Regions from separate parts of the Paenibacillus sp. FSL R7-0345 genome, predicted to be linked through region 1. Evidence: riboswitches for the same ligand, from Rfam matches in the RefSeq annotation. Region 1 holds a riboswitch; each other region holds the start of a gene.

Region 1 (7,206 bases):
TGCATGACATGTCCGAAATGCGTCCGGGTCAGCCTTAGGGCACAACGGGCCATTTCTTCCAGGCAGTCTGCCGCTGCAGGAGACAGCAGAATCTGCAGATCACGCTCATCCAGCTGTTCTTTCCGGAGTGTACGCATTACATCGTCCTTAGTATACTTCTCCCATATTTCAGAATCTGCCTGCTCGCTTAGACGGCGGGCGGTCTCATAAAACCCCATTTCACTCCTCCTTTGCGCTTGTCCCTATGTCTATCAGTCCAGAAATCCCGTCAGTGGCGACGAAGCTGCAGCCGTCTCCTCAACAGGGCCCAATCCGGCCAGGTAGGCCTTACGGCCTGCAGCTACGGCATCGCGGAATGCCGAAGCCATGAGCTGCGGATTCCGTGCGGTGGCGATAGCCGTATTCAGCAGCACACCGGCAGCGCCCATCTCCATCGCTTCTGCTGCTTCAGACGGCCTGCCTATTCCGGCATCTACAATAACCGGAAGGTCAAGCTCCGCAATCAGGATGCGCAGCAGCTCACGTGTTCTTAGCCCCCGGTTTGTGCCTATGGGCGATCCAAGCGGCATGACTGCTGCAGCACCCGCTTCTTGCATGCGAAGGGCTGCGGATAAGTCAGGGCTCATATAAGGAAGCACCACAAAGCCTTCGGAGGCCAGAATTTCCGTGGCGCGGATCGTTTCCGCATTATCGGGCAGCAGATATTTCTGATCATTGATTACTTCGATCTTTACCCAATTGCCTAGACCGGAAGCCTTGGCCAGTCTGGCTATACGGACCGCTTCTTCAGCAGTCCGGGCACCGGAAGTGTTGGGCAGCAGGATCATACGGTCCGGAATATGACTGATGATATTATCATTGCTGTCCGGGTCTACACGCCGGAGGGCCACTGTAATGACCTGTGAGCCCGAAGCTTCCACCACCTCAGGGATAAGGGTATTCCGGCTGTATTTCCCGGTTCCGATAAACAGTCTGCTGGACAAGGCCTGGCCTCCGATTATTAAAGGATCTGACATCTGATAAGCCTCCTGCATTTAAATTTGTAACCCGCTTTTTGTAAGCTACGCAAAATATCCCCCGGAATCCATCTACTTTAATAAGGAAAACTAGCCTCCTCCCACAAAATGCACCACCTCAATCCTGTCCCCCTCGCCCAGAAGAGCGGTATTATAGTTCTCCCTGGCAACAATGTCGCCGTTCAGCTCAACAATAACCATTTTTCTGTTCCAGGCAGGCAGACTAAGCAAATCAGCCACGGTCCTGCAGTTCTCTTTGTATATTTCTGCTTTGCCATTGACTATGAGATTCATGCTTTCTCACCTCCTTTGGCGGCAGCCCCATCAGCTGCGGTCCTGTAGGCTTGTGCAGCCGATGCAGGATCATCCGCGCCGCATATGCCGGACATTACCGCTATCCCTGTTGCACCAGTCTGCAGCACTTGCGGCATATTCTCCGGCGTAATGCCCCCGAGTGCGATTATTGGAATATTGCTAGTATTCACAGCCTCTTTCAAAAGAGTTAAACCGCGCTCCTTCAGGCCTGGTTTGCTGATTGAAGCAAACACATGTCCAAACAGACAATAATCAGCACCCTGATTACCCGCTTCTATAATCTCTGCAGCGGAATGCACCGATGATCCCAGCTGCAGGGAGTGGCCCGCTGCCAGCCGTGCAGCAGAGACAGGCAGACTGTTCCAGGCCAGCTGAACACCGGCAGCTCCAAGAGCCATTGCCACATCCAGCCGGTCATTGATAATCAGTTTGGCGGCAGGCACACCCTCTGACAGCAGGATTAAAGCCATATTAAGCAGCTCCTGCGCCGATAACCTCTTTTCACGTAAATGAATATAGTCAAGCTGCGGATGAACAGCGGCTGCGAGGGCAGCAAACTGAACCGCATCCAGCTTCCCGTCCGAGAGCAGATGTATTTCGGCCAACGCTCCTCCACCTTCCCTTTCATTTTCATTTCTCAGATCCACACAAAAAAACCGCCTCCAACCAGGAGGCGGTGAAAAACGTATACAGAAATAACAGCCGGATCTCCGGACCGTTCGCACTGCAAAACAACGTTCATCCACTTCCCTACGCTGGTATAAACCAGATCAGGTTCAAAGGGTCCGAACCAAACGTTCGTCTCAGCCTTGCGGCACCCCTAGTGACAGTTCATATGCTGTTACTGACGTCATATATAATAACACTATTTTGCATAAAAAATCCAGATCATCCGTTAATAATCTCGCCGCCGTTTACATGAATGACCTGGCCGCTGACATAAGAGGAGTCACTGGAAGCCAGATACACATATGCTGGCGCAAGCTCCTCCGGCTGTCCCGGACGTTTCATCGGCTGCGTGGCACCGAACTCACTGACTTTTTCCGCATCAAAGGTGGAAGGAATCAGCGGCGTCCAGATCGGGCCGGGAGCCACCGCGTTAACACGGATGCCTTTTTCCGCCAGATTCATCGACAGGGAGCGGGTGAAGCTGAGAATCGCGCCCTTCGTGGATGAGTAATCCAGCAGCTGCGGGCTTCCCCGGTAGGCTGTAATCGAAGTCGTGTTGATGATCGTCGACCCTTTTTTCAGATGCGGCATCGCTGCCTTGGTCAGGTAGAACATCGAGAATATATTCGTGCGGAATGTCCGCTCCAGCTGTTCGGAGGTAATGTCCTCAATATTGTCCTGCGGATGCTGCTCAGCTGCATTGTTGATCAGGATATCCAGCTTGCCGAGTCCCTCGACCGTCTTGTTTATCAGGTCCTGGCAGAAAGCCTCTACTCCGATATCTCCGGCTACAAGAATGCACTTACGCCCTTCCTGCTCAACCTGGCGTTTCGTTTCCTCCGCGTCACTATGCTCATTCAGATAGGAAACAACGACATCGGCGCCCTCTTTGGCAAAATGTACAGCTACCGCCCGGCCGATTCCGCTGTCTCCGCCGGTAATGAGCGCTGCCTTGCCCAGCAGCTTGCCTGCTGCTTTATAGGTGGAGGTTTCAAACTCCGGCAACGGATTCATCTCACTCTCAATACCGGGCTGCTGGTCCTGTACCTGCGGGGGCAATGTTTTTTTAGTTTGCTGATTGTCTGGCATGATCCATTTCTCCTTTCGCTTTTACACTTCTCGAAGTTATACATCGTATTAGGATGGCTAAGGATAGCTGGTTTATGCGCTGTTTGTTAAGCGCTTTTTCGCTTACGCTATGTTACTTACCACAGTTAAAAGCTGGCCAAACAAAAAAATTCAGTCGTTGCCTGCCTGTTGTGCGGATATAATGTATCAAGGTGTCTAAGAGGGCTGGAAAAAAGCAGCGTAAAGGGAGGCGCAAGAGTTATGACCAGAAGTTCACGGAGCATCATCGTGGCTGTTAAGGGGGCCGTACTGCATCAAGGTAAAATACTGATCGTCCGGCGTGCTGCGGCTGATGTAATTGGAGCGGGAAGCTGGGAATGCCCGGGAGGAAAAATTGATTTTGGCGAAGGGCTGGAAGCCGCACTGGAGCGGGAGATTGCGGAGGAGACCGGCCTGAGCGTTACAGTCGGAAATGTTTTATATGCTGCTTCCTTTCTGACGGATCCCGGCAGACAGGTTGTAATTATCACGTACCTCTGCCGGAGTGAAGATATTCATGTTTTGCTCTCTGAAGAGCATACCGCCTATAAATGGTGTACCCGACAAGAGCTGCAAATGCTGCTGCCTCCGGGCATTCTGGCTGAATTTGAGCGGAGCGGCGTGTTTGCTCTGGAGGAGCTGCTGTAACGGTATAGCGCTTATACTAAAGACCGCTGGCTGTCAGAGGAAGCGGTCTTCTCCAGTTACAATATGCCAGTTATAACCGAGTTTTTCTGGCTGCCGTCCGGCTCCAGGACTTCCGGGTAAAGGGAGAGCCTTTGCCTCCATCATTTACAGTTGCCGACAGCACCGTCTGCAGCTCCGCAGCAACCTCAATGTCAGTAAACCCTTGCCGGACACGGAGCTTTCCTCCAGCCGGACACCGGAACGGGCCAGCACCAGCCCTGTATCCGTAGTGCCTCCGGCGATCAGGAGGGCTTCACCGCTACACGAATACAAATTTAATAGCCCCGGCAGCCGCAGCCGCCGGGGCTATTTCCCGATTCATCAGTTAAATAATCCGTCTGTACACCATGAAGAAGATCATCGCAAGCAGAACAATCATGAGCAGCAGACTCATCGTCCGCAGCTTGGCTGTGTAAGATGATACATCACGGTTCTCGCGGATTCCCGCCGCAGCCAAACGCAACGGCTTGCCCATAATCCCTCCGAGCGCAAACATGGCCAGAAGCAGCACAACCACGACGATCATCCAGGCTACAGAATAATCACCCTGTGACATCATGTAGCCGCCGGTCAGCAGCTGAATGACCAGCCCGTACTGGGCAAAACGGTTAAAGCCGGTAATCGCGCTCAGCGTACCCTCTCTTGCCGGAGCCGAGAGCTTCTGCGCCCCGCTTAGCACAAACGGCAGCACCAGATAGAAGCCAAGTGCCAGGGTCCCGATCATATGTAATAAATACAGAAAACGGTCCATCCTTTACCTCCTCTATTAGTCGCTGTGATAAAAGTTACATCCTAATTATAACTGACTATGCTGTATAAGAAAAGAAGACCCGTTCTCTTTGATGATAGAATGGGCATTGGTCCCATGTGACAATCAGACGTTTACCGCAGCTGTGACAGCACGTACGGAATCGGCCGACTTATCCAGCGCCGCCTTCTCTTCTGCTGTAAGCTCCAGCTCGTAGATCTTCTCGATACCGTCTGCTCCAAGCAAAGCAGGTACTCCCATGAACAGGCTGTCATAGCCGTATTCACCTTCCAGCAGAGCAATTACTGGAATAATCCGTTTCTTGTCCTTTAGGATAGCCTCGGTCATCTGCACCAGGGAAGCCGCGGGAGCATAGTAAGCGCTGCCGTTGCCGAGCAGACTGACAATCTCTCCGCCGCCTACACGGGTACGCTGCACGATCTCGGCAATGCGTTCCTCCGGAATCAGCTTATCCACCGGAATGCCGCCTACACTGGAATAACGCACAAGAGGAACCATATCATCACCGTGTCCGCCAAGCACGAAGCCGCGTACATCCTCTACGGAAACATTAAGCTCCTGGGCGATAAAGGTGCAGTAACGGGCCGTATCCAGCACCCCGGACTGTCCGATCACACGGTTCTTCGGGAATTCAAGAGTGTTGTATGCGACATAAGTCATCGCATCAACCGGATTGCTTAGAATAATGACAATTGACTCAGGAGCGACGCGTTTGATGTTCTCACATACGGATTTGACAACCGAAGCATTGGTATTCACCAGATCATCACGGCTCATTCCCGGCTTACGGGCAATACCTGCCGTGATAATAACGATATCTGAATCGGCCGCATCCTCATAATCCGAAGTTCCGGTGATCTGGCTGTCGAATTTCACAACCGGACCCGCTTCCTGCATATCCAGCGCCTTCCCTTTAGTCGGGTTCTCCAGCTGCGGGATATCAATCAGTACGACATTGCCAAGCTCCTTCTGGGCGAGCATAAGCGCGGTTGTTGCTCCGGTAAAACCGGCGCCCACGACGGTAATTTTATAACGTTTGATAGCCATTGGGGGACCTCCTGAATTTTAGATTAATTTTTATCTATGGTCCTTCTCGCACAAAACGGGCCTCGGAAGCATACAGCTTCCTCCGGCCCGATTCATTCGGATTACCAATTACAGGTTGTTGATAATTTCGTCAGCGAATGCGGAGCATTTCAGCTCTGTCGCGCCTTCCATCTGGCGGGCAAAGTCATAAGTTACTGTCTTGTTATTGATCGCAGTGCTCATGCCCTTGTAGATCAGGTCCGCCGCTTCCTGCCAGCCGAGATGCTCAAGCAGCATAACGCCGGAAAGGATAACGGAGCCCGGATTCACAACATCCTTATCCGCATATTTAGGAGCTGTTCCGTGAGTCGCTTCAAAAATAGCATGACCGGTCACGTAGTTAATGTTCGCTCCAGGTGCGATACCGATGCCGCCGATCTGTGCAGCCAGGGCATCAGACAGGTAGTCACCGTTCAGGTTCAATGTGGCAATAACGTCAAAATCTGTCGGACGGGTCAGCACCTGCTGCAGTGCGATGTCCGCAATTGCATCCTTGATGATGATTTTGCCGGCAGCAACGGCTTCGCTCTGGGCTGCATTTGCTGCTGCTTCGCCGTCCTTCTCTTTGATCACATCGTACTGGTTCCAGGTAAATACCTTGTCGCCGAACTCCTGCTCAGCCACTTCGTAGCCCCAGTTCTTAAAGGCACCTTCAGTGAACTTCATGATATTGCCCTTATGCACCAGGGTAACACTCTTGCGGCCGTGCTTGATCGCATATTCCACTGCAGAGCGCACCAGACGCTTCGAACCTTCGGAGGATACAGGCTTGATACCGATACCGGAGGTTTCCGGGAAGCGGATCTTGTTAACACCCATTTCCTTCTGAAGGAATTCGATTACCTTTTTCACTTCCTCGGAGCCTTCTTTATACTCGATACCTGCATAAATATCCTCTGTATTCTCACGGAAAATAACCATATCCACAAGCTCCGGATGCTTCACCGGTGAAGGCACGCCGTCAAAATAACGTACCGGACGCAGACACACGTACAAGTCCAGCTCCTGGCGCAGTGCCACGTTCAGGGAACGGATACCGCCGCCGATCGGAGTGGTCAGCGGGCCTTTGATCGCTACGATATACTCACGGATTGCTTCCAGCGTATCATTCGGCAGCCATTCACCATATGTATTGAAGGCTTTCTCGCCGGCAAATACTTCGTACCAAGCAATTTTCTTGTCACCGCCGTACGCCTTGTCAACAGCAGCATCCAGCACCCGCTTGGAAGCTTTCCAGATGTCGCGGCCGGTGCCGTCACCTTCGATAAACGGAATAATCGGATTAGCCGGAACCACCAGTTTGCCGTCTTCAATCGTGATTTGTTCGCCTTCTGTAGGCAAGTCATATTTCTCCAGTTTCAACATGTGTGGGGATTCCTCCTAAAAGTATAGTAGCAGCAGACGTCTCCGGAATGCTTAATCGTTCTCAAGAAAAGGCGAAGCAGAAACGTCTGCCGGGTTCAACGGTACAATATATAGCATTACTTGCATAGCTCTAATTCTACTAAGGGGGGCTGCAGCCTGCAAGTCCCCTGCCTATCTCTCGTCTACCGGTAC
Region 2 (7,206 bases), 1.9 Mb from region 1:
ACAATAATGGCAATGGCGACAAACACGTTATCCGTGCGGTAAGCCGATTTCTGCAGCAGCATGTAATAGCCGAGCCCTTTGTCCGCGCCGATCCATTCGGCGACGACGGCGCCCATTACAGCGTAAGTGGCGGAGATTTTGACGCCGGAGAACAGGGAGGGTAATGAGCCGGGCAGCTCCAGCTTGGTAAAGATCTGCCACTTGCTTGCACCGGCCATCTTCATATAGTTCATCATCATCCGGTCGCTCTGCGCAAGGCCGCCCATAGCAGCGACTGCGACCGGAAAGAAGCAGACGAGCGTAATCAGCACAATCTTCGGCAGCAGCCCGAAGCCGAACCAGATGACCAGCAGCGGTGCGAGTGCGATGGACGGCACATTCTGGCTGAGAATCAGCAGCGGGTACAGCGCACGCTTCAGCCAGGGCAGCAGATGCAGCAGCAGGGCCACGATCAGCCCGACGCCTGTGCCGATCGGGAAGCCGATCAGTGTAAGGCGCAGCGTAGCAGCGGTATGCGACCAGATGCTGGCGGCGTTATCTGCTGAAGACCGGGCAATCGCCCCGGGTCCCGGAAGAATCCACGCTTCAATGCCGAATGCGGATACGGCCAGCTGCCAGATCCCTAAAAACAAGACGACCGCCACTAAGGGCGGCCAGATTTGCCTGAAGTACGGTCTCAACGGTATTTCTCCGTCAGCTTGTCCATGCTGATGCCGTTCGGATTATGGGCGATTTTGATCTGGGAGATGACGCTTGGGCTGCCGGCTGCAACCAGCGCCTCATGCATCTGGCGGACAACCTCCAGCAGCTCGGTAATTTCGCCTTCCATTGTTGTTTCCAGCGGATTCACCTGATGTTTCACGCCGGATTGCTGGATCACTTCAATCGCTTTGTCTACATAAGGAATGGAATCCTCACCGTTTGGTGTTTTAGGGATTACCTGAATGCTTAACAGTGTGTTTGCCACAATAATCAACCCTCTCAGTGTATTGGAAATGCAGCTTGCTTCAAATTATATTTACTCCGCCGGCAAAAACTCGTTGGTAAACGTGCTGTCCACATCCAGCGGCTGATCCAACAGCTTCAGGCCGTACATCCAGTCGGCGTAATTCTGCCAGACTTCAGCCTTCTGCTCGCCCCAGCGGGCGGCATCGTCCGTATATTTCGGGCTCAGCCATTTCTGGCTGGCCAGGACAAGCTCAGGATCAAGCTCAGGTACTGCCTTGCTCAGGATGGCGGCTGCTTCCTCAGGCTGGTCGATGGCGTACTGGTAGCCTTTTGACGTAGCTTTCAGGAACGCTTTTACCAGCTCAGGCTGTTCAGCGATTTGTTTTTCACTGGTTGTAAGAACCGGAGTGTAGTAATCAAGCTGCGGCGCGTAGTCCTTGAGGTACAGCATATCCAGCGGCTCGCCGCGCAGCTCGGCCTCAATACCGGTCCAGGCATAGAAGATCCAGGCGAAATCAATGTCGCGCTTTACGGCAGTGAAATAGTCGGCTTCACCGATATTCACCAGCTTGACCTTCTTCACATCGCCGCCTTCCGGGTCCATGATCGCTTTCATCGCCGCTTCTTCAGCCGGTGATCCCCAGCCTCCGTAGGTTTTGCCTTCAAAATCCTTGGGTGATGTGATGTTACGGTCCTTCGGTGCTGCAAATCCTGAAGTATTATGCTGAATGATGGCAGCAATGGATACCAGCGGCACATCCTGCAGACGGGCCAGCGTCAGCGCTTCCTGGGCACTGATACCGAAAGCGGCTTCGCCTGAGGTCACCATCGTATCAGCCCCGGCCGCACCCGGCTGGACAATCTCGACGTCAAGGCCTTCTTCCTCGTAATACCCCAGTTCCTTGGCCGCGTACAGACCGGTATGGTTCGTGTTTGGCGTCCAGTCGAGCGCGACCTTGATCTTGGTCAGTGCCGCTGGGGCATTTGCGGCTGCTCCAGCGGATGCTTCCGGAGAAGCAGCTGCGTTCCCTCCATTACCTGCATTCGTTCCGTTGTTGCTGCCGCAGCCGGCAATGGCCAGGGCCAGTACACAGGTCAGGCTGAGCATTAAGTTTTTTTTGACTCCCATTTCTCTTTGTTCACTCCTTCCAGCAATCCCTAGTCTTCCAGTTTCTAAATCTGATATGCAAAAAAAGCGCCCCGATCATCGGGACGCCAGTCATTTGCGCAAGGTTGCAGGCTCCGGCCGCAGGGGACCGGGGAGCAGTTATGAATTCCTACGCTGGCATTATCCAGATCAGGTATAAGGGTCAGTATCTTGCGGGATACAATCTCAGCCGGCCAATTCCAGCACCCCTGGTTCTATGAAGTTATCGGGTATTGCTTATTCTACGCTGTATTATAGACGCACCGGCTGGGGTTGTCCAGTAGCAATCTCCCTACTCATTGGAGTAATACCGCTTTCTGCGGCGGCGGCGGATGCCGTTCCACAGCTGCTTCATTGTCAGGAAAAGGCTGACGGCAATCCCTGTAAACGTAAGGAACAGCGCGAAATACTCAAAAGGCGAATACTCTGTCATTTTGCTCCAGTCAATCGGTGCCTTCAGGTCCTCAATGACCTGGTTCATTCCGTAAATACCGCTGACAACCGTAAATACGGTAAGGATCATCAGCAGCGTATCCTGACGTTTAGCCTGAAATTTATCCTGGTACTGGAACAGGTCATCCAGCGTCATTTTGACCTCATCGAATAGGGCATCATTGCCGTAAACCCTCCGCAGCTGGAAAAAAATCTCCCGGCCCTGAGACTGCGAAATAAGCTCCATAAAATAGAATTTGGCCGAAAATTTATTTATGAGGAAGATCAGGCTCTCAATTTCATCGTAGTCACGGTTAATGCGCAGACGGGAGTGCAGATTGGACAGTTTCAGCAGCACAATTTTGTGGAAAATACTCAGCAGCAGCCCGTAATAATATTCGCCGTACATCTGGTTGATCAGCTTGGTGGCAGTTTCGGGTTTGGCTCTGCTCAGGCAGCAGAAGGTCTGCTCGTTGGTCATATAATAAGTGTCGGGACCCCATCGGTTGTAGGAATGCTCCCGGCAGTAGCCTTTGATATAATCAGGATCGCTTGCGCTCATATATGGATTGCCGCCTCCATCCAGACCGTCCAGCTGGGAGGCGCGGAATCTCAGCCGGATATCAAGGTCTTCTTCGTCCCCGTCAGGAACAAATCCGTAAAAGGCCTGAACCGTCATCCGCTCATCAACGAAAAAAGGCAGGGTTTCGAAATAGGCGCCATCCAGCTCTGACTGGTCCAAAAACGGTTTAAGGCTGGGTACGAGGTACTCGAACACAAAATCTTCGACCTGCTCATAGGATACGTCACCGTTATGAACGGAGGTTCCCTTATCCCGCAGGTTAGCGTCCTCCAGGGTACGGAACCGGTCGGCGAATTCCAGCGCTACGCTGAACGGCAGCTTATCCTCCTCAATGCGCACCCGTATGGTCACAAAACCCAGCTGAAACGGACAGAGAAATACATCAGTGGACAGCACCCGGAAAGCGATGGAGCGCCCCGGCATCTTAAGCGTACAGTCCAGATTGTTTACCTTGGAGAAGCGGCGGAAGGAATCCTTATCCTTCTCTCTCGGGAAGAGTACATGAGCGGCAAAGGGGAGATAGCTGCGCTCCATTTTTTCATGGGATACACAGTAGCCTTCCCCGTAATAGGCATCTTCAAGCTCCTTGTTATCCAGAAAAAAGCGCGTGAAGCTATCCTGCTTCAGCTGGCTGATCAGTTTATTGTCTTCGCCTCCCTTAATGGAGAAAGGAAAGATAAATTGCAGCAGTGCTGTATGTAGTTCCGGTTCGGTATCCGCGGATAAAAGCTTAGTCATAAACAGGTTCCACCTTATGTTCAAGATAGTAGTACATTATATTATTACCCGGATTCAATGTGAATGAAGGGGGTACACTATTGTAAGCACAATTTTTATGATAAATCCAAACTGCGAATGCGGGTATAGGAATTTATATCTGCATGATTTCTGAAAGGAGCTATCTTGTCAATGAATAATAATGAGCTGGAGCAGACGATCATCAAGACACTAGATGACAACAAATTCGGGTCCTTCGGCACGATCGAAGCCGGCAACAAACCTAAGGTGCGTTACATGGCGGTATTTCATGACGGACTGAATATTTACCTGGCTACTAATCGCAAAACGCATAAGGTAGAGGAGCTGCAGGATAATCCGAATGCTTTTCTGCTGCTTGGATATGAACAGGGCGGCGGCAAGGATGTATTGGAGATTGAAGCCAGAGCCTCCGTTACCAAGGACGACAGCCTGCGTTCCAAGGTCTGGAACAAATCGCTGGAGGAGTGGTTCAAGGGACCGGATGATCCGGATTATGTCATTCTGGAGCTTACACCTACACGGATTGAATATATGGGTAAAAATAAAGAGCACGGCGTCTGGCAGTCCGGAGTTACTTCAAGTAAATAAACAGGCTGTTCAAGACAATGAAGCAGACAGGTTTTGACAGAAGAAAAAAATCCAGCCACCCGCAGACTCCGGTCTTGGCGGGTGGCTTTTTGAGGATGCAGCAGCATAGTTGAAAATTGGTAAATCATGATATAATGGCTACACTAAGGTTCGACATTTGATGATAGGGAGGATGTCTATGAACTGTAGGGACTGCTCTGCGATAGAGCCGGTGGAGGATGAAGGGGAAATAAGGTTCCGGCCGTGTACCTTTGTGCTTGCCTCCGCCATAAGAGCTGCAGGCGTGGAGTTCACAAGCGTAAAGAATACAGGAAAGATTTCGTACACTTCCAGGGAAGCGCTGTTTGAGCTGCTGAAGCTGCTGGAAATTCTGCAGAGGCAGACGGATAATCAGCTAAAGCTGTGCATCAGCGGTAAGTCATGCAGCGTGACGGCAGAGCGGTGGGTCTCTTTGGAGCAGCTGGAAATAAGATTCGCCAATGACAATCTGATTTCTATCATTTCCAATCATGACTTTACCAGCCACATGCAGCCTATTGTCAATTTTGCCGAAGAGATCGTTGGCTTTGAGCTTCTGCTGCGGCCATTGCCTGAGGGTATTGCTTTTCAGCCTTATGAGCTGTTTGAAATTGCCCGGCAGACCGGGTTTCACGCTTTTCTGGACCGTGCCGCACGGATTTCAGCCATTGAAACGAGTGCAAGGCTGCTGCCCAGGGGCATCAAGCGGTTTGTTAATTTTTTGCCGTCCTCCATTTATAATCCTAATTTTTGCCTTACCCACACCTTTGAGGCCATCGAACGACTGGATCAGGACCCGGAGGATTTTGTATTCGAAGTGGTGGAGACCGAGAAAATCAGCAACATGGAGCATCTGCAGGCGATCTTTACCGAGTACCGGAGACAGGGGATGCGGGTCGCGCTGGATGATGTCGGCGCCGGTTATTCAACCGTGGAGGTTATGTCCAGTCTCAAACCGGATTATGTGAAAATCGACCGGAATCTGATCAGCTATTGCGATCAGGACGACCGCAATCAGAAGATCATTAAGGATATTATTAACCGGGCCGGGTCTTTCGGAGCCAGTGTGCTGGCTGAAGGTATCGAGCGGCGGGAAGAGTTCCAGTACTGCCAGGAGATCGGCATCGAGCTTGCCCAGGGCTATCTTTTCGGCAAACCGGAGGACAAGCCGCCGGCGCGTTTCGGATTTAGCGCATAATGAATCAAGTATATATTCCCCGGAGCGAATGCGGTTTATCCGCCGTCCCGGGGATTATTTGCGAACGGAGAAAATCAGGCATAGATGGAGGGACTATGAGTATTACATTGCTGTATGTGGAAGATGACCGGGAGATCGGCAGCGCTGTTTCTGCAGATCTGCGGGAAAGAAAGTATGCAGTCCGCTGGCTGGAGAGCGGCGAGGGGGCTGCGGAGGCTGCAGTTGGCTGCCAGCTGGCGATTCTGGATGTTATGCTGCCCGGACTTGACGGCTTTACAGTCGGACAGCGGCTAAAGCGGGCCTTTCCGAATCTCCCGGTTCTGATGTTATCTGCCCGTACCTCTATAGATGACAAGCTGCAGGGACTGGAGTTCGCAGATGACTATTTGACCAAGCCATTCCATCCCGATGAGCTGGCCGCCAGAATCGAAGTTCTGCTGAGACGTACCGGTACGGCCGATCCTGCTCCGCTTACCCTGAAACATCTTGTTGTGTATGAGGGAAACAATGTGATTCAGGAGGCGGCAACCGGCCGCGAGATCCTGCTCACCGGCAAGCAATTTCAGATTTTCACCTATCTGCTGCGCCATCTCGGGCAGATCCTGACCAAGGAGCAGATTTATGAGGCGGTCTGGGGCGAGGCCTATATCGAAGGGGATAAGACACTGATGGTACATATCCGCTATTTGCGCGAAAAGCTGGAGCTTGATCCGGCTTCCCCGGAGATTATTGAGACGGTCCGGGGAATCGGCTACCGGGTAAGGGCATGAGCAGGCGGAGGAGCCCGTTTGGACGCCAGCAATCCCTGCTGTCCCGCTATCTGCTGATCATTGTTGCAGCGCTGCTGTTTATCCCGGTCGGGATTCCGCTGACTTTTGCAGGCTATAGCCTGTTTAATCTCCAGACTGTTGAAAAACCGCCGGAAGAATACAAATTGTACTCCAATATCGGGGCCCTGGAAGAGCAGTGGCATCAGGAGGCGCTGGAGCTGTCCGGGCAGACGCCTGCAGCGGTTGACCGACGGCTGGAGGAACTAAGCGGCAGCTATCCGATGGCTTCCATATTCTGGGTGGACGGACAAGGGCGGACCCGAATGATTCATACGCCGGAGGACCCGCAGCTGCAGGAGCAGCTGGGTATAGACCGAATACCTCCGCAGTGGAGTGCGCCGGAAGCCATTGCCTTTATGAAGGAAGCGGCCAGGCAGGACCCGCTGGCCATTGTCGCGTTCGTAGGCGACCGTGCAGATGCCGGAGAGGGCTTTCTGGTTATGCAGATTCCCGAGAAGATTACCGAGGCCTACCGCTTTCAGAGCCTGGGCTCCTGGTATATTTTCATGCTGCTAGCCTTTTTTGCCTTGTTTGTGGCGGTGTCCTGGCTGTTCTTTACCGGAATCCGCAAGCGCCTGCTGCGGCTTCAGACGGCGATGAGCTTTCCGGGAGGCGAGGGACTTCCAGAACCGATCGCGCCCGGTAAAGGAGACGAAATCGGCCGGCTGGAGGAGGCCTTCAACCGTATGGTTGCAGAGCTGTC
Region 3 (7,206 bases), 720 kb from region 1:
CGGCGATGATCATGGAGGCGATGGCCTGCTCGTTTAAGGTGCCGATATTCAGCACCACTGCTCCCGACATGGCGGCCACATCGGCCACCTCCTCACGCGCATCGGCCATAAAAGGGGATGCGCCCAGCGCCAGCAGCCCGTTAGCAGAAAAGTTGGCCACCACAATGTTCGTAATGTTATGTACGAGCGGATTGAGCTCGCGTACTTTGGCTAGATAAGACATGATTATTCCTCCTGGAAATTAGGATAAAGGATTAAATAAAAGTGTGTCCGGATAGCAGACAGCCAGGATAGTTGTACTTTGTGCAGTTAAAAGTCCGATTAAAGCTCTGATGCCGGGAATAACTGCACTCTGTGCAGCTAAAATTAGCAAAAGGAAGGAAAAACGTGATTTTGTCTGAGTTTAATTGCACAAAGTGCAGTTAAACCTGAAAAACGGTAAATTTACCCCGATATAGGTGTACAAAGTGCAGTTAAGTTGAAACGGTAGGGGTGGAGAAGCGTTTAGCATTCTGGCGAGCAGACAATAGACGCTAGTTCCGGCTGTCGTTCAACACACCATTAGTTCTCAAACCTAACTAAATTCCTGCAGCCCGTCTCACCCCGCCACCGCCGTACCTCCACGGCCGTACCTCCACAGCCGTACCCCCACCCTGAGCAATACCTCAAACCCTGCAATAGATGCTACTCCACCACACTGGCCATACCCTCACAAATTAATAAACGCCTCTTCGCTTACCGTTTCATCTGACAGCAGTCCGCTTCCGGACAGCCAGTCTGCGACTCCGCTCCACGACTCAGAGGTCTGGTAGCCGAAAGCCTCGTCCCCGGCATCCATCAGCGGCAGCAGAATATCGAGGCTCCGGCGCTCGATCTCACGGTCGAGCGGGGCGGTGCTGTCCTCATGGGCCAGCAGCAGATCCAGTGCTTCCTCCGGGTGATCCTGCACAAACTGCTGCCCTTTGCGGGCGGCGTTCATAAATTTGCTGTAGTAGTCCCGGGAGTCCTCGAGTCCCTGTTCTCCTGCAGCCAGCACCAGCTCGTAATAGTCAGGCACCCCATAAGCAGTGGGGTCAATAGAAGTAACAGGATGGTTTTCCTTCTCCAGAATCAGCTGCTCATGATTGATGAAGCCGCCGATGATGGCGTCGACGCGGCCCGTGGTAATGGCAGGGATCAGGTCAAAACCGACATCGATCAGGGTCAGCGATTGCGGATCACCGCCGTCATGTTTAACCATGGTCTTCAGCATGGCTTCATAGAGCGGTATGGAGGAGTAACCGGCGGTTTTGCCGGCAAGATCCTTGGGGCTTGCGATGCCGCTGTCTGCCGGGACAAGCAGGTGATTGAGCGGATGGCGGACAAGCGCCGCAACAGACACAACAGGAATGTCCTCTGCCCGGGCCATCAGCACCTGGGGCTGGTAGCTGAGGGCAAGATCAACCTTGCCGGCGGCGGCCAGCTTTAGGGCATCATTGCTGTCAGCAGGCATTTGCAGGTCAACCTCCAGGCCTTCCTCAGCAAAATAACCTTTCTCCTGAGCTGCATACAAAAAAGAGTGCACAGCATTCGGATACCAGTCCAGCATGACGGTTACTCTGTGCAGCTGCCCGCTGTCTGCGCCGGCGGCAGCATTCGCTCCGGGATCAGCTGAATCAGTCCCGCTGCAGCCGCTGATTACAGCAAGCAATCCGGTCAACAGCAGCGCGGTTTTAATCCGCAAATTTCGTTTAGACGATTTGTTAGAAAGGTGATTATGGCTCATCGGCGTAGACCTCTTTTCTTCAACACAATTTGTTCAGCAGTACAGATGCACAGGAATAATAGGACTCCCAGCGCGGAGAGCAGAAAGACAGCAGCGAACAGCTCGGCACTGTGCAGATTGCCGGCCATCCGGCGGCTGTAATAGCCGAGGCCCCGGCTGCCGCCGAGCCATTCGCCGATCGTTGCGCCAATGACGCAGTAGACAATGGACAGCTTCAGCCCGGAGAAATAAGATGGCAGAGCCAGCGGAATCTGTGTTTTGACCAGCAGCTGCCGGCGGCTTGCGCCCAGAGTCAGCAGCAGCTCCTTGTACTGCTCGCCGCTTTTATGCAGGCCGTCATATGTACTGACTACGACGGGGAAGAAGGCGGTCAGGAAGACAACCGCGATCTTACCTCCGAGTGTATACCCGAACCACATGATCAGGATGGGGGATAGCGCGATCAGCGGGATGGTCTGGCTGACAATCAGCAGCGGGTACACCGCTTTTGCCAGCGGCGGAAAGAGATGCATCCCCAGTCCCAGCAGGGTACCGCAGCCTGCGGCCAGCAGGAACCCGAGCAGGATTTCCTGCAGGGTTGCCGGCAGATGCACACTTAACAGCAGGCCCCGCTGCTCCACCAGTGCAATCCAGACAGCTGAAGGTGCCGGAAGGATGAACGCGGGAACCCCTCCGAACCGTACACCGGTTTCCCAGACCGCTAGGATTATCAGCACCAGAAGGGCGGCAGGGGCATAAGTATGCAGCTTCAGCTTAATTCGGGATACTCTCATGCAGCCTCCGTTCCAGCTCTTCCCGCAGCCTCATAAACTGCGGCTGATAGATCATCTGTCCCTGCCTTGGACGAGGCAGCGGAACCGTGATTTCCTGCAGGCTGCCGCGCTCCATCAGGCAGATCCGGTCACTGAGCAGCAGGGCCTCTTCCAGATCGTGGGTGATGAACGCTACGGTCCGGCCGAGGCTGCTCCATAGCTCGAGCAGCCAGCGGTGCAAGCTGCGCTTGGTCATGGCATCCAGCGCTCCAAAAGGCTCATCAAGCAGGAGCAGCTCACTCCCTGATGACAGTGTCCGGGCCAGAGCAATCCGCTGGCGCATGCCCCCGGACAGCTCCTCCGGATAAGCATTCTCTGTGCCGGCGAGGCCGAGGCTGTGCAGCAGGCTGCGGATCTGCTGCACAGCAGCCTGTCTGCTGCCTTTACGCTGCAGCTCCCAGGCCAGCAGGCAATTATCCAGCACGGTTCTCCAGGGCAGCAGCAGATCCTGCTGCGGCATATATCCGATTCTGCCGAGCCGGGAAGCGCTGCTGCCAGAAGGTCTGCCTTCAAATATAATTCCTCCGCCTGAAGGCTCGAGCAGACCGGCGATGATGCGCAGCAGCGTGCTTTTGCCGCATCCGCTGGCACCGACCAGCGAAATGAACTCTCCCTTCTGAACATTCATGGAGAGTCCTGAGATCACAGGTCCGCCTGTTCCGGTGCCGTATGAATAACTAAGATTGGTAACTGAGAGCATGGCAGTCTACTTACCTCCTTGAATTACGACAAACATTGAACGCAAAAAGACCCCTTCATTTCCGGAGGAAATAAAGAGGTCTGAAAGATACAGTCTGCCGGGTGGTTAAGACAACGCTGATCATTTCTGCTCCACTTCCCTCCGCTGGTATGATCCAGATCAGGTTCCAAGGGTCCGGAGCTTAGCTCCGTCTCAGTCGGCCGACTCCCCTAGTGAAATAACAGGTCCTATTCAATTCGTAATTGCTAATTAATATACCATAACCTGGAGGTTTGTAAAGAGAGGCTTATTGCCTTTTTTGGATTCCGGTCACGAACAGGGCGAGAATTCCGTCCGTAATCTGTTCTTTGGTTGAGCTGTGATGCTTCAGCTGATACAGGTACAAATCCGGGCTGAGCACGGCAATCAGGGCTGTGGCTGTGAACTGCGGATCAACATCAGTAATCTCACCGGCGGCAGCAGCGCGTGTGAGCAGCTGGGTCAGGAATTCATTCAATCTGCGGAAAAAAGGATGCTCAAACTGGGTAAGCTGTTTCTTGCCGGTGAACTCCGATTTGATCAGCTGCAGCAGCTCGGCATGCTGCTCGATAAAGCCGACAATCCGGCTGATGCTGCGCCGCAGGTGGCCAAGAGCATCACTCTCTGCTTCTGGAAGCGCCAGCTCCATTTCCAGACTGGACAAAAAACGTTCCGTACTGTCACGCAGCAGCAATGAACAGATTTCACCTTTATCGGTAAAACGGCGGTATAGCGAGCCTTGGCCGATGCCAGCCTTTTTGGCGATGGCATGCATGCTGACAGCCTCCAGCCCATTTGCGGTGAACAGCTCGCGTGCGGCCTCGAGGATACGTTCTTTATACAGGTCAGGTGCGGCGGATGAGTCATTAGGTTTAGAGGGATTCATGGTTTTTCCTTTCGGTTATTGACACAGCGGACAATTGTCCGTAGACTGTTGATGAATGAACGGACAATTGTCCGCAGAGTCATTATATAGAGAGAAGGGTGCAGCGGTCAATGACATTGAACGCGCACAAGCACAGGAGGAGAAAAGGATGCAAGGAGTAATAAAGGACGACGCCGAATTCCGCTTATCCGGTATTCTGGTACCGCTGCTGGCCATTATATTGGGTGTATTTATGGTTGTGCTCGACAGCACGGCGATGAATGTGGCCTTGTCCACGCTGGTAGAGGATTTTAACACCAATCTGACGACACTGCAATGGATTGTGACCGGCTATATGCTGGCACAGGCTTCCGTTATTCCGCTGTCCGGCTGGCTGTCTGACCGCTTCGGGGCCAAAACCGTTTTCCTGACCGCAGTGGTCGTATTCACTATAGGCTCCATTCTGTGTGCTACACCAAACAGTGCGGAATGGCTGATTGCCTTCCGGGTGCTGCAGGGTCTTGGCGGAGGCTGCGTTTTGCCGGTAGGTATGGCCTATGTATATAAGCTGGCACCCAAGAGCAAGGTCGGTATTGTGATGGGTATTATGGGTATACCCGTACTGTTCGCTCCGGCAATCGGGCCGGTCTTGTCCGGCTGGCTGGTCCAGTATCACTCATGGAGATGGATCTTTCTGATCAACATCCCGATAGGGATTGTCTGCCTGCTGATCGGGATGCGCAAGCTGCCGAATGCCAAACGCGGACAGGTACCGGGAATGGATAAGCTGGGCATGATCCTCGGGCCGCTGGCCTTTGCTTCTTTGACCTACGGGGTCAGTCAGGGGGCAGAAAGCTGGTCCTCCAATAAAACACTGATCGGCCTTGCGCTGGGACTGGCCGCCCTGATTGCTTTTGTTATCGCTGAGCTGCGATCCAAGACACCGCTGCTGGAGCTGCGTATTCTGCGATCAGTCGATTTCAGCACAGGCATTCTCGTCCAGTGGATTGCCCAGTTCGGCCTGTACGGCGCCCTGTTCCTGCTGCCGCAGTTTCTGCAGCAGGCCCGCGGCTTCGGTGCTTTTGACACCGGACTGACTTTGCTGCCGCAGGCGATTGCTTCAGGGCTGATGATGCCGATAGCCGGTATTCTTTTTGACAAAATCGGGGTTCGCTGGCTGGTTGTCTGCGGCCTCAGCCTAGTATCCGGCGCGCTTTATCAATATTCCCATGTGGATCTGACAACTCAGAGCCGGGATCTGATTGTGCCGCTGATCATGTGCGGAGCCGGGATGGGAATGATGATGATGCCGATGAATACCCATCTGCTGAATAAAGCGCCAGCCAACCTTGTTAACAGGGTAACCTCGCTGACCAACTCTATGCAGCAGGTGATTAACTCGCTTGCCGTATCGACGCTGGTTACCATTCTTACTTCCAGAGCGGCGTTGCGCGGGGCGGAAATGCAGGCCGCTGCAGCCGCATCCGGAGTTGACCCGGCCAAGGCTTCTCCGGAAGTGCTTAAGCAGGCTACTCAGACTGTGATGGCCCAGGGCTTTGCCGATACCTTCCACATCATGATTTTTGTCGCATTGGGCGGAGCGGTCCTTGGACTTCTGCTGCGCAGAGGGCGTAAGGGCGGCGACGGCGAATCCAGACCGCAGGCGGAAATCATGCACGGCTAACGCAATATCTGTTTTGATGGAGAATCCCCGCGGACCTGAACCGGTCCGCGGGGATTTTTTGCGCTGATGCAGCTGAATGAGGTAAAGAAAGGCGTTTGTTGGGCATGATAACGTCATTCTGGATCACTGCCAAACACAGCCTGAGGAGGAACATACAATGAGAAAATGGGCCCTGGCGCCGCTGCTGCTGCTGGTTTTACTGCTTGCAGCCTGCGGTACTGGCGATAACAAGAATAATGCTGAAGGGACAACAGGAGGGGCCGATGTAACGGCCGCCCCTGCGGAGCAGAATAGTCTGGAAACGGTAAAGGCCTCCGGCAAGCTGAGGATCGGCACAGAAGGAACCTATTCCCCGTTTACGTATCATGATGCGGACGGAACACTTACAGGCTTCGATGTGGATATTGCCAGGGAGATAGCCAAGCGGATCGGGGTAGAAGCAGAGTTTATCGAGACCCAATGGGACGGCCTGTTTGCCGGAATGGATGCGAAGCGCTTTGATGTTATTTTTAACGAGGTATCCATTACAGATGAACGCAAAGTTAAATATGACTTCTCCGAGCCTTATGTCATGGCCAAGGCCGTGCTGATTGTCAGCGAGAACAATAAAGATATCACCAGATTTGCAGATCTCAAGGGTAAAAAATCGGGCCAGTCGCTGACCACCAATCTTGCGGACATCGCCCGTGAGAACGGCGCCGAGATTGTGTCAGTGGAAGGCTTCAATCAGGCCATTGATCTGCTGGTGTCCGGACGGATTGATGCAACGATTAACGACGGGCTCTCCTATCTTGATCTGAAAAAGCAGAAGCCGGATGTCAAAATCAAGCAGGTAGATGAGATTGCCGAAGGTTCGCAGAGCGCTGCCGTTTTCCTCAAAGGGAATGATGAGCTGATTGCGGCGGTGGACGGGGCTTTGGCAGACATGAAGGAGGACGGGACGTATCTGAATATCTCCGAGAAATATTTCGGGGCAGACGTTTCCAAATAAAAGCCGGAGGAGCTTCTAAGCGATGGATGACCGTAAGCTGCATATTTTTCTGGACTCGCTGCTGCCCCTGTTTAAGGCCGGTGTGGCTTATACGATCCCGCTGGCGCTGGTTTCGTTCGTGCTGGGCCTGCTGCTTGCGGTTGCTACAGCGCTGGTGAGGCTCTCCTCATGGCGGATTCCGGGGCTGATTGCCAGATTTTATGTCTGGATTATCCGGGGGACGCCGCTGCTGGTGCAGCTTTTTATTATCTTTTACGGGCTGCCGGCGGCCGGCATTGTGCTTGATCCGTTTATTGCCGCTGTCATCGGCTTTACCTTGAGTGTGGGTGCCTACGCCTCCGAGGTTGTCCGTGCGGCCATACTGTCCATTT

The links. A riboswitch is a leader RNA that binds a small molecule or an ion and turns the genes downstream of it on or off. The one in region 1 is predicted to bind thiamine pyrophosphate.
Region 2: linked by a shared signal. The riboswitch ahead of NST84_RS01905 (ABC transporter substrate-binding protein) and the one ahead of NST84_RS09595 (thiamine phosphate synthase) in region 1 are both predicted to bind thiamine pyrophosphate.
Region 3: linked by a shared signal. The riboswitch ahead of NST84_RS12795 (ATP-binding cassette domain-containing protein) and the one ahead of NST84_RS09595 (thiamine phosphate synthase) in region 1 are both predicted to bind thiamine pyrophosphate.

What each region holds. Positions count from the first base shown of each region.
Region 1 is NZ_CP152002.1:2,303,069-2,310,274, reverse strand. Features, by position in the region: gene thiH (2-iminoacetate synthase ThiH) at 1-218, opposite strand, end outside; gene NST84_RS09605 (thiazole synthase) at 252-1,016, opposite strand; gene thiS (sulfur carrier protein ThiS) at 1,107-1,310, opposite strand; gene NST84_RS09595 (thiamine phosphate synthase) at 1,307-1,936, opposite strand; TPP riboswitch at 2,062-2,163, opposite strand; gene NST84_RS09590 (SDR family oxidoreductase) at 2,220-3,089, opposite strand; gene NST84_RS09585 (NUDIX domain-containing protein) at 3,330-3,755, shown strand; gene NST84_RS09580 (hypothetical protein) at 4,120-4,545, opposite strand; gene mdh (malate dehydrogenase) at 4,669-5,610, opposite strand; gene icd (NADP-dependent isocitrate dehydrogenase) at 5,719-7,014, opposite strand; gene citZ (citrate synthase) at 7,186-7,206, opposite strand, start outside.
Region 2 is NZ_CP152002.1:436,370-443,575, forward strand. Features, by position in the region: gene NST84_RS01895 (ABC transporter permease) at 1-680, opposite strand, end outside; gene NST84_RS01900 (thiamine-binding protein) at 677-967, opposite strand; gene NST84_RS01905 (ABC transporter substrate-binding protein) at 1,019-2,077, opposite strand; TPP riboswitch at 2,208-2,316, opposite strand; gene NST84_RS01910 (hypothetical protein) at 2,388-3,848, opposite strand; gene NST84_RS01915 (pyridoxamine 5'-phosphate oxidase family protein) at 4,020-4,457, shown strand; gene NST84_RS01920 (EAL domain-containing protein) at 4,636-5,673, shown strand; gene NST84_RS01925 (response regulator transcription factor) at 5,769-6,443, shown strand; gene NST84_RS01930 (HAMP domain-containing sensor histidine kinase) at 6,440-7,206, shown strand, end outside.
Region 3 is NZ_CP152002.1:3,022,650-3,029,855, forward strand. Features, by position in the region: gene thiM (hydroxyethylthiazole kinase) at 1-223, opposite strand, end outside; gene NST84_RS12785 (ABC transporter substrate-binding protein) at 710-1,765, opposite strand; gene NST84_RS12790 (ABC transporter permease) at 1,762-2,538, opposite strand; gene NST84_RS12795 (ATP-binding cassette domain-containing protein) at 2,519-3,205, opposite strand; TPP riboswitch at 3,397-3,498, opposite strand; gene NST84_RS12800 (TetR/AcrR family transcriptional regulator) at 3,564-4,181, opposite strand; gene NST84_RS12805 (DHA2 family efflux MFS transporter permease subunit) at 4,330-5,844, shown strand; gene NST84_RS12810 (amino acid ABC transporter substrate-binding protein) at 6,002-6,835, shown strand; gene NST84_RS12815 (amino acid ABC transporter permease) at 6,858-7,206, shown strand, end outside.